3 regions of the Massilia sp. TWR1-2-2 genome follow, and region 1 is predicted to be linked to each of the others. Evidence: predicted binding sites of a transcription regulator. Region 1 holds the regulator's gene; each other region holds the start of a gene.

Region 1 (3,498 bases):
GCGCAGGTCGCCCGCTCCGGCGGCTCCGGCCCCAGGAAAACAATAATGGAACAAAGCTGCGGCAGTACCCTGATCGTACGCGGCCTGCAAAAGAGCTACGGCAAGCGCCTGGTGGTGCGCGACGTCTCGCTGCAGGTCGAGTGCGGCGAAGTGGTCGGACTGCTCGGACCCAACGGCGCCGGCAAGACTACCTCGTTCTACATGATCGTCGGCCTGGTGCCGTCGGACGCCGGCTCGATCGACATCAGCGGCGTCGACATCTCGAGCATGCCGATTCACCGCCGCGCCTCGCTCGGCCTGTCGTACCTGCCGCAGGAAGCGTCGGTGTTTCGCAAGCTGACGGTGGAAGACAATATCCGCGCGGTGCTCGAACTGCAGAAGGTCGATGGCAAGGCGCTGACCAAGGCGCAGATCAACCAGCGCCTCGACACGCTGCTGGCCGACCTGCAGATCGAGAAGCTGCGCGAGAACCAGGCGCTGTCGCTGTCGGGCGGCGAACGGCGCCGGGTCGAGATCGCGCGCGCGCTCGCCACCAATCCGCGCTTCGTGCTGCTCGACGAGCCGTTCGCCGGCGTCGACCCGATCGCGGTCATCGAGATCCAGCGCATCGTGCGCTTCCTCAAGGAGCGCGGCATCGGCGTGCTGATCACCGACCACAACGTGCGCGAGACGCTCGGCATCTGCGACCGCGCCTACATCATCAACCAGGGCGCGGTGCTTGCGTCGGGCCGCCCCGACGACATCATTGCAGACGAATCGGTGCGGCGCGTCTACCTCGGTGAACACTTCCGGATGTAGCGATGAAACAGTCACTCCAGCTACGGACCTCGCAACACCTGGCGCTCACGCCGCAACTGCAGCAGTCGATACGCCTGCTGCAGTTGTCCACGCTTGAACTGCACCAGGAACTCGAGCATCTGCTGTCGGACAATCCGCTGCTCGAGCGGCTCGACGACCCGCTGGACAACTCGGTGCGGCTGCTCGCCGACGGCGCCATCGGCTCGAGCGCCGCGCCCGGTGAAGCTGCGCCCGAGCCAGGCGCGCAGGATGCGCCGCCGGCCGATGCGCCAGCGGCGGAAGGCGAGGGCGGCGACGTCGACAGCGCGCCGGCCGAAAGCGGCGCCGACAGCGACGACTGGGGCGAGTCCGCCCGCAACAAGGCGCCCGACGACGAGGACTCGCGCCCGCAGCTCGAAGCGTCCGCGGTGACCCTGCGCGACCACCTGATGGAGCAGATGCGCCTGGCCGTGCTGGAAGTGCGCGACCGCGCGCTGGTCGAACTGATGGTCGACGCGCTCGACGACAACGGCTACCTGACCGAGTCGCTCGAAGAGATCTTCGAGCGCATGCCGCCCGAACTCGAACTCGATCTCGATGAACTGAAGACGGCGCTGTCGCTGCTGCAAAGTTTTGATCCGGTCGGCGTCGGCGCGCGCAACGCGTCCGAATGCCTGGCGCTGCAGATCCGCCGCATGCCGGGCGTACCGATGGTCACGCGGCGCATGGCGCTGAAGATTGTCACGGACCACCTGACGTGGTTTGCCCAGCGCGAATTCAACAAGCTGAAAAAATCGCTCGACTGCGACGACGAGGACCTGCGTGAGGCGCAGTGCGTGATTCGCCAGTGCAATCCTCACCCGGGCGCCGCGTTCGGTTCAGGTGCGTCAGACTACGTGGTGCCGGACGTCATCGTGCGCAAATCCAAGAGCGGCTGGACGGTGACATTGAACCACGACGTGATGCCGCGGCTGCGCGTCAACAGCATGTACGCCAACTTGCTCAAGCAGGGCAAGGGCGAAGGGCAGATGGGCGCGCAGTTGCAGGAAGCCAAGTGGTTGATCAAGAATATGCGCCAGCGCTTCGATACGATCCTGCGCGTGGCGCAAGCTATTGTTGAGCGCCAACGCAATTTCTTTTCCCACGGCGCAGTTGCCATGCGCCCCCTTGTGCTGCGTGAAATTGCTGATACACTGGGTTTACACGAGAGTACTATTTCTCGGGTCACAACTCAGAAATACATGCTGACACCGCATGGAATGTTTGAGTTGAAATATTTTTTTGGTAGCCACGTCGCCACTGAAGCAGGAGGAGAAGCATCCTCGACGGCGATACGGGCACTCATCGTGCAACTGACAGGAGCAGAAGACCCTAAAAACCCACTATCAGACAGTAAGATTGCAGACATGCTGGGGGAACAGGGAATGGTCATTGCGCGGCGCACAGTCGCCAAGTACCGCGAAGCGCTGAAGATCCCACCTGTAACTCTCAGGAAAAGTCTGTAAAGTTTTTACGATGTTCCTCTGCGCTTATGACGCATGAACAGGAAGCGACATCATCAAAGGAGTGTGTATGAATCTCACAATCAGTGGACATCATCTTGAAGTGACACCAGCCATCCGCGATTACGTACAAACCAAACTGGAGCGAGTGAAGCGACATTTCGATCAAGTCATCGACATTGCCGTGATCCTCACAGTTGACAATCTTACTGAAAAAGAAAAGCGGCAAAAAGCCGAAGTCAATCTGCGGTTGCCGGGCAAGACGGTCAATGTCGCCAGCATGTCGCACGACCTGTACGCGGCGATCGACACACTGATCGACAAGCTCGATCGCCAGGTCATGAAGTACAAATCCCAGCTGCAGGAACATGGCCACAAGGCCATCAAGCACCTGCCTGAGGAAGAGATCATCGCCGCTGCGTAAGCCGGCCGATCGAGCAAGCGAGGGCGCCTTCACGGCGCCCTTTTCAATTCGATTTCACCCTGCACGGATGAGGTGCTGGCGTGCGCTAGAATGCAGCTTTAACATCGACAAGCACACCATGACCGACTTCGTCAAAACCCATGTTGCCAACGGCACCGGCGTCATCACGCTCGACCGTCCCCGTTCGCTCAATTCGCTGTCGCTCGACATGGTGCGCGCGCTGACCGACGCGCTGCTGGCCTGGCGCGACGATCCGCAGGTCGACGCTGTCGTGCTTCGCAGCACCTCCGAAAAAGCCTTGTGCGCCGGCGGCGACATCCGTTTCTTCTACGACGTCGGCAGCGCGCCGACCACCGGCGGCAGCGCTTCGCTGGAAGACTTTTTCACCGAGGAATATCGCCTCAACCATTTGATCTATCACTACCCGAAACCGTACGTCGCGTTGATGGACGGCGTCGTCATGGGCGGCGGCCTCGGCATCGCTGAAGCGGGTCCGCGCGGCCTGCGCGTGGTTACCGACGGCACCAAGATGGCGATGCCCGAAGTAAACATCGGCTTGTTCCCGGATGTCGGCGGCAGCTATTTCCTGTCGCGCGCACCGGGCAGGCTGGGCTACTACCTTGGGCTGACCGGCTTGACCATCCGCGCCGCAGACGCGCTGTACGCGGGCCTGGCCGACACCTTCGTGCCGCAGGCGCAGATGCCGGCGCTGGCGCAGTTGATTGAATCGACGCCTGGCGCGCAGCTGCGCGAAGCGCTGGTCGCCTTCGCCGCGCCGTTCGCCGCCGGCGCCGC
Region 2 (3,498 bases), on a different contig from region 1:
TTTGTCGAACATCTTGTACGCCTCGGCAGCCTGCTCGAGCTTCATGCGATGCGAGATGATCGCATTCGGATGCAGTTTGCCCTCCTCGATCGCCTTCAGCAGTTCCGGCATGTGCTTCTGCACGTGCGTCTGGCCGGCCTTGATGCCGATGCCCTTCTCGAATATATCGCCGAACAGGAAGCCGTGGATGAACCCCGCATACACGCCAGGGACGCTGATCATGCCGCCGCGCCGCACCGCCGCGATGCACTGGCGTAGCGCCTTGCCGCTGCTGCCTTCGAGCTTCAGGTCGGTCAGCACCGTCTCGATCTTGCTGCCTTTCGCTTCGAAGCCGACCGCGTCGATCACGCCATCGACGCCGCGCCCGTCGGTCGCCTGCAGGATGAATTCGGCGGCGTCGCCATCATCGAAATTGAACGGCACCACGCCATAGGTTTCGGTGGCGAAGTCGAGCCGGTACTTGTGATGGTCGACCATGAAGATGCGGTCGATCCCCATCATCTTGGCACTGGCCGCCGCCATTTGGCCGACCGGCCCGGCGCCAAAAATCGCCAGCGAGCCGCCCTTGGTGACGCCGGTGTTGAGCACTGCCTGATAACCGGTCGGCAGGATATCGGACAGGAACAGCACCTGTTCATCGGCCAGGTTGGTCGGAATCTTGATCGGGCCGACGTTTGCCTTTGGCACCCGCACATACTCCGCCTGACCGCCCGGCACGCCGCCGTACAGGTGACTGAAGCCGAACAGCGCCGCGCCTGAACGCAGGCTCTTCTTGTTCATGATCGAACCGCGGTCCGGATTGGTCGTCTCGCAGGCGGAGTACAGATCCATGTCGCAAAAAAAGCAGCTGCCGCAGGCGATCACGAACGGCACCACCACGCGGTCGCCTTTTTGCAGCGCAGTCACTTTCGGTCCTGCGTCGACCACTTCACCCATGAATTCGTGGCCGAGAATATCGCCGCTTTTCATTGCCGGGATTTTGCCGCGGTACATGTGCAAATCCGAACCGCAGATTGCCGTCGCGGTAATCTTCAGGATGACGTCATCCTGCTCTTTCAATATTGGATCAGGGACCGTATCGACTTTGACTTCGTGGCTGCCATGGTAAGTGAGCGCTCGCATTGCTTTCTCCTGAGGTGGTTGCCCGGCTTGACACACCGGATGTATGGCAAGCCTAACAATATTGTCGCGGCTACTTTGTCAGCGGATCACGGTTGTCGCCGTAGGTATTTGCCTACGAAGAGATGGTGCGTAGAAAGCACCATTGCGGTGCACCGCCGCGACTCAGTGGTGCGCGTCACGTTTGTAGTCGCCACATTGGCGCGGAATCGCCGCACTGAAATGGCACGTTTTTTGCTTATCATTGATCCACCGGCGGAGAACCGCACGATTTCGGGGAGTTTTTAGTAATGAACAGTCACACAAATGGGGCAGACGCCCTTTTCATCATGCTTGGCGGCATAATGATCCTGGCGATGCATGCCGGCTTCGCATTCCTGGAACTTGGCACCGTACGCAAGAAAAACCAGGTCAACGCGCTGGTCAAGATCCTGGTCGATTTCGCCATCTCGACGATCGCCTACTTCTTCGTCGGCTACAGCATCGCCTACGGCATCAACTTCTTCGGCGCGACCGACACGCTGATCGACAAGAACGGCTATGAGCTGGTGAAGTTCTTCTTCCTGCTGACGTTTGCCGCCGCGATTCCGGCGATCGTCTCGGGCGGCATCGCCGAACGGGCAAAGTTTTATCCGCAGCTGATGGCCACCGCGTTGCTGGTCGGCGTCATCTATCCGCTGTTCGAAGGCATCGCCTGGAACCACCGCTTCGGCGTGCAGGCCGCGTTCCAGTCGCTGTTCGGCCATGAGTTCCACGACTTCGCCGGCTCGGTTGTCGTGCACGCGGTCGGCGGCTGGGTGGCGCTACCGGCGATCCTGCTGCTCGGCGCGCGGCGCGGGCGCTATCACAAGGACGGCGGCATGGCCGCGCATCCGCCGTCGAGCATTCCGTTCCTGGCGCTCGGCGCGTGGATCCTGACGATCGGCTGGTTTGGCTTCAATGTGATGAGCGCGCAGACGCTCGACAAGATGAATGGCCTGGTCGCCGTCAATTCGCTGATGGCGCTGGTCGGCGGCACCCTCACCGCGCTGGTGATGGGCCGGAACGATCCGGGCTTCGTCTACAACGGCCCGCTGGCAGGCCTGGTGGCGATCTGCGCCGGCTCGGACCTGATGCATCCGCTCGGCGCTCTGGCCACCGGCGCCGTCGCCGGCGTCATTTTTGTGGCGATGTTCACGTGGACGCAAAACAAGTGGAAGATCGACGACGTGCTGGGCGTGTGGCCGCTGCACGGCCTGTGCGGCGCGTGGGGCGGCATCGCTGCCGGGATTTTCGGCAGCAAGGCGCTTGGCGGGCTTGGCGGCGTGTCGTTGCTGTCGCAGCTGGCCGGCACCGTGCTGGGGATAGTGATCGCCGGCGCCGGTGGAGTGGCCGTGTATGGATTGCTGAAGGCGACGGTCGGCTTGCGCCTCGACCCGGAGGAGGAGTTCGACGGCGCCGACCTGTCGGTACACAAGATCAGCGCGACGCCGGAGTAGCGCCAGCCGTCGTTCCCGCGGAGGCGGGAACGACGGTTTCGCGTGTACTGGCTAGGTGGCGACGACCCTGGCGCGCTCCAGCATCGCGTGCAGCAGCACGTTGCAGCCCGCTTCCAGGTGGTCCGACCGGGCGTCCTCGATCTCGTTGTGGCTGATGCCGTCCTTGCACGGCACGAAGATCATCCCGGCCGGCGCCAGCCGCGCGGCGTAGATGGCGTCGTGACCGGCGCCGGAGACGACATCCATCGTCGAATAGCCCAGCTTTTCTGTCGCCGCCCGCACCGCGCCGATGCAATCGGCATGGAACGGGCAAGGCGGATAGTACGACACGCGCTCGATGCTGATCGCCAGGCCGCTCTCCGCGCGCGTCTTGTCGATAAACGCCAGCATCTCCTCGTGCATCGTGTCCAGCAGCTCGTCGTTCACGTTGCGCAGGTCGATGCTGAATTTGACTTCGCCGGGAATCACGTTGCGGCTGTTCGGGAACAGCTGCACCATGCCGACCGTCCCGCGCCCATACGGCGGATAGCGGTTCGCGATCTGCACCACTTCCTGCATGATGCGGGTCGATACCTGCAGCGCGTCGCGGCGCAGCCCCATCGGCGTCGGACCGGCATGCGCCTCCATGCCCGTCACCACGCAGTCGTACCACGACAGGCCCATCACCGCGGGCACCACGCCGATCACCTTGTCGGCGTCTTCCAGCACCGGACCCTGCTCGATGTGGGTCTCGAAGTAGGCGCCGATCGGATGCTGGCCCGGCACCTGGTCGCCCATGTAGCCGATGCGCGCCAGCTCGTCCCTGACCGTCTTGCCTTCGGTGTCCTTGGCGGCGTACGCAGTCTCCAGGCTGAACGCGCCGCAGAAAACGCCCGAGCCCATCATCACCGGCACAAAGCGC
Region 3 (3,498 bases), on a different contig from region 1:
AGGCGTACAAGCTGTCGTTGAAAGGCAAAAAGGCGCCGGTGATCGACGGCCTGACCGGCGACCAGCGCTTCTTCATGGGCTTCGGCCAGGTGTGGCGCGCGAAGATGCGCGAGCAGCAGCAGATCGTGCAGGTCAAGACCGATCCGCACTCGCCGGGCCAGTTCCGCGCCAACGGCACCATGATGAATCAGCCGGCGTTCTACGAGGCGTTCAAGGTCAAACCGGGCGACAAGATGTACCTGGCGCCGAAGGACCGTGTGATTATCTGGTAGGCCTCGAGAGCCGCGTGGGGTTGCAGTGGATTGAAAAGCTGTGTGCACAGCGAAGCTGGCGGTCCAATGCACCGTAAAGCCGAGGATGAAGAGACTGACACCGCCGGCCAGCAGCCCGCCATATGCTCATGGACCTGAGCACGATGGTCGCGCACTGGTTACACGACAGTGCGGCGCTGGGACGCTGCAGACAGGCCTGCACAGTACATGGTCAAGTTCCGCTGGTCCTTGACTGCGCGCGTTCATCTACACAATGGCGAAGGATTGCAACCTCATGTGGGCCGGATGGGCTGGATGCGGAAAGCCGGTGTTTTAAGCACCGGCCTTTTTCTTCCTACGCGGCCGCAGTGCGGCGCCGGCGCGACGCCGCAACACCGATCATGCCGGCAGCTGACAACATCAGCGAGCCCGGCTCGGGAACCGGTTGTGGATTCGGACCTGGGCCGGGGTCGGTAGCGGCGCCGCCAGTGAGCTGGAAGTACTGCGAATTTTCGAGCGGGCCAGCGTCCACGTCGTTGCGATATTGAGCGCGAGACAGTCCATCAAAGTTGGTATCCCAAAAAATCTCCGCGTTCGCATTATTGCGCCCGTTGCCCAAGGTGAGCCAATATTCGCCGGCACCGACCGTCAGGTTGACAGCGAAACTCGATAGATAAACGTCGAACTGGCCGTTATTGAAAGCAAATACATTGGTCAGCAGGGTTGACCCACCAGGAAGGTCCGCAGCGAATGCGGATGTGCCGAACGAATAATCCAACGTCGCAGGCAGCGTGCCCCGAAGCGTCCACAACCCCAGCGTCACGCCGGTCACCTGCGTCGCGCTCGAAATGGTGAATGAGTTGCTGACTGTTTGCGGCGGGCTGATCGATTGAGCCAAGTAGGTACCGTTGAGCGAGCCATTCTCGTAAATGATCGCAGCCGACGCGGACACGGCGATGACAAGCGAGGCTAGCACCCCACATAATATTTTAATAAATTTCATAGCTTGCTCCCGTAGTATTTGCGTACTTGACAAGCAATTCTTGTGCCTGATTCAAAAAAGGTTGTAGATCAATCACTTATAAATTTTTCGGCGGATAACTGCCGGGGATTGTAAGGTTCACCGACAGCAAATCGCAGAACGTTCCAGCCAGTAGTCAGCAAGCCGAGCAAACTGAAGGTTTTTGCGCGGGTGTAAAACGAGACCTCGCATGACACCTGGAAGGGGTGTTACAGATGCGCCTGATCAGCAGCTATGCCAACCTGCTCTCTAAGCCATTCGTCGACGAGCGCTTCACCTTTAACGGCACCGTGCTGGCGGGGATCAGTTCACCTGCAAGACCGGCTACTCGAACAAGTTCGCGCGTCCGGAACTTCCAAGGCAATTCTCCCAGCCACCGTTCCCACGCTGACCCTAAGCCGCTTTCGCACGCCAAATATTTCACGATGTCGCCCCAGCGTCGACGGGAACCGTCGGCCTCTCGAAGCATTGCAATATATACATTGGCATTCGAGCAATTCAATTGCTTCATTACCAAGCACGTCGTTTTCGCCATTCCGCCAATTTGCGTATAATAAATGACCCATTTGTCCTAGTCGTAGCTGATGCTGTGGTGGCTTGGCATCATTCATTCCGGGGCGATTTGACTCTTTTCATGCGGCAAGCATGTGTTAGACTTGCCGGTAGAGTTATTGAAATTACCCAACATGTTGATCCAAATGGCAACTATTTACGTTGCGTCCAGGTTCCCTGCGCATAGCTCGTCAAGTGTCAAAATCCCGCATATTTCCAAAAGGCAAACGCCATGAACTCCTTTTCCAAACCTATCGACCTGGCTCTACCGCACGACGCGGTCGCCGGTCCCGCCGCCGATGACGGACTTACCCGACGCCGCTTTATGACCATGTTGTCCGCCAGCGCCGCCTCCTTGGCGGTGCAAGGCTGCGGTGGCGGCACGGCCGTCGAAGCGGCCGAGCCGCGGGCTAACGCCTTGCTGGCAGGCGCGATCACCGCGACGAACCCGGGTTCGTCGTCCGGCTTCGCCTCTTTCCAGCTGACCTCGGCAGTCGCCGGCAGCGGCCAGCCGTTCTCGCTTGGCTATGCGTTCAAGCCAGGCGACGTGGCAGCCGGCGCCCGGGTAGTCGGCAGCATCACTGATCTTCAGGTCGTCTGGAAAAATACCTGGCCGGACGGATCGCTTAAATTCGCGCTGATTTCGGGGCGTGCAACCCTGTCCGCCGGCGTTCCGCTGACTGTCACGCTCAACGTTGGCGTCGGCAGCACGGTACCGCTGCTGACGACCGAAAACCTGCGCGTCACGGGTGTGACTGCATCGATCAACGCCGGCGCATTCGGCATGGTGTCCTGGACGGCTGCCGATTGGGCCACCCCGTTCAAAACCTGGGTCAACGGTCCTTTCATGAGCTCATGGGTATATCGCAAGCCTGTCGGCACCGACCCGCACCTGGTCGGCTGGCTGGAAGTGCGCCTGTACCGCGGTGGCGCCGTGGAGATCTTGCCGTGGATCGAAAATGGCTACCTCAACGTGGCCAACCCAGTCAGCAAGAGCGCCATCTACACGTTCACGCTGGGCGGCACCGACCGGTTCAAGGGCGCGATCGACCTGCCGAACCATTGCCGCACCGTGCTGACGTCAGGTAGCGCGTTGAGCCATTGGCTCGGAAACACCCCGGTGGTGACGCCGAATCACGAGAAAGGCTATCTGCAGGCGACTGGCCTGGTGCCAAGTTATCGCGCCAACATTCCCGCTACCGCAGCAGTGTGGAGCAGCCTGCCGACGACTTACACGCCGCTGCAACAGGGCAATTACGCGAACGCCATGGGGATGGGTGGCTATCAGAGCGCTATTGGACTGCTGCCAGAATGGGATGTCTTATACCTGGCCAGCAACGACACGCGCGCCTACGCTGCGGTGATCATCAACGCCTACAGTGCTGGCCGCTTCGGCACCCACTACCGCGACGAAAAAACGCTGCGGCCGCTGCGATTTTCGAGTTACCCGAACCTGGTTGTCAACGGCGGCCCGTCGGCCGGATTGTCCAACACGGGCGCGTCGACCATCAGCAGCTACACGCCTGGCGCATCGGGCACCGTACCGCCGGTGTGGGATCTGCCGCACCACCCGTCGATGGGCTTCATGGCCTATCTGCTGACCGGACGCTTCTATTTCATGGAAGAAGTGCAATTTGTCGCAACTCTGAATTACCTGCTCAACACTGACGCAAC

The links. Region 1 encodes sigma-54, which starts transcription at its own class of promoters, with help from an activator protein. Its sites were predicted from a motif close to TGGCANGNAANCTGCTTT; they were not measured.
Region 2: ACP7DD_RS22755 (ammonium transporter) is a predicted target of sigma-54. The motif match lies at 1,343-1,360, and genes of this name have one in related genera.
Region 3: ACP7DD_RS02810 (PEP-CTERM sorting domain-containing protein) is a predicted target of sigma-54. The motif match lies at 1,285-1,302, and genes of this name have one in related genera.

What each region holds. Positions count from the first base shown of each region.
Region 1 is NZ_JAFCWM010000015.1:74,283-77,780, reverse strand. Features, by position in the region: gene lptA (lipopolysaccharide transport periplasmic protein LptA) at 1-46, shown strand, start outside; gene lptB (LPS export ABC transporter ATP-binding protein) at 46-798, shown strand; gene ACP7DD_RS15755 (RNA polymerase factor sigma-54) at 801-2,282, shown strand; gene hpf (ribosome hibernation-promoting factor, HPF/YfiA family) at 2,350-2,703, shown strand; gene ACP7DD_RS15745 (enoyl-CoA hydratase/isomerase family protein) at 2,822-3,498, shown strand, end outside.
Region 2 is NZ_JAFCWM010000033.1:26,109-29,606, reverse strand. Features, by position in the region: gene ACP7DD_RS22760 (zinc-dependent alcohol dehydrogenase) at 1-1,122, opposite strand, end outside; gene ACP7DD_RS22755 (ammonium transporter) at 1,410-2,597, shown strand; gene ACP7DD_RS22750 (Zn-dependent hydrolase) at 2,649-3,498, opposite strand, start outside.
Region 3 is NZ_JAFCWM010000002.1:193,209-196,706, reverse strand. Features, by position in the region: gene ACP7DD_RS02815 (M13 family metallopeptidase) at 1-272, shown strand, start outside; gene ACP7DD_RS02810 (PEP-CTERM sorting domain-containing protein) at 607-1,254, opposite strand; gene ACP7DD_RS02805 (hypothetical protein) at 1,488-1,826, shown strand; gene ACP7DD_RS02800 (hypothetical protein) at 2,057-3,498, shown strand, end outside.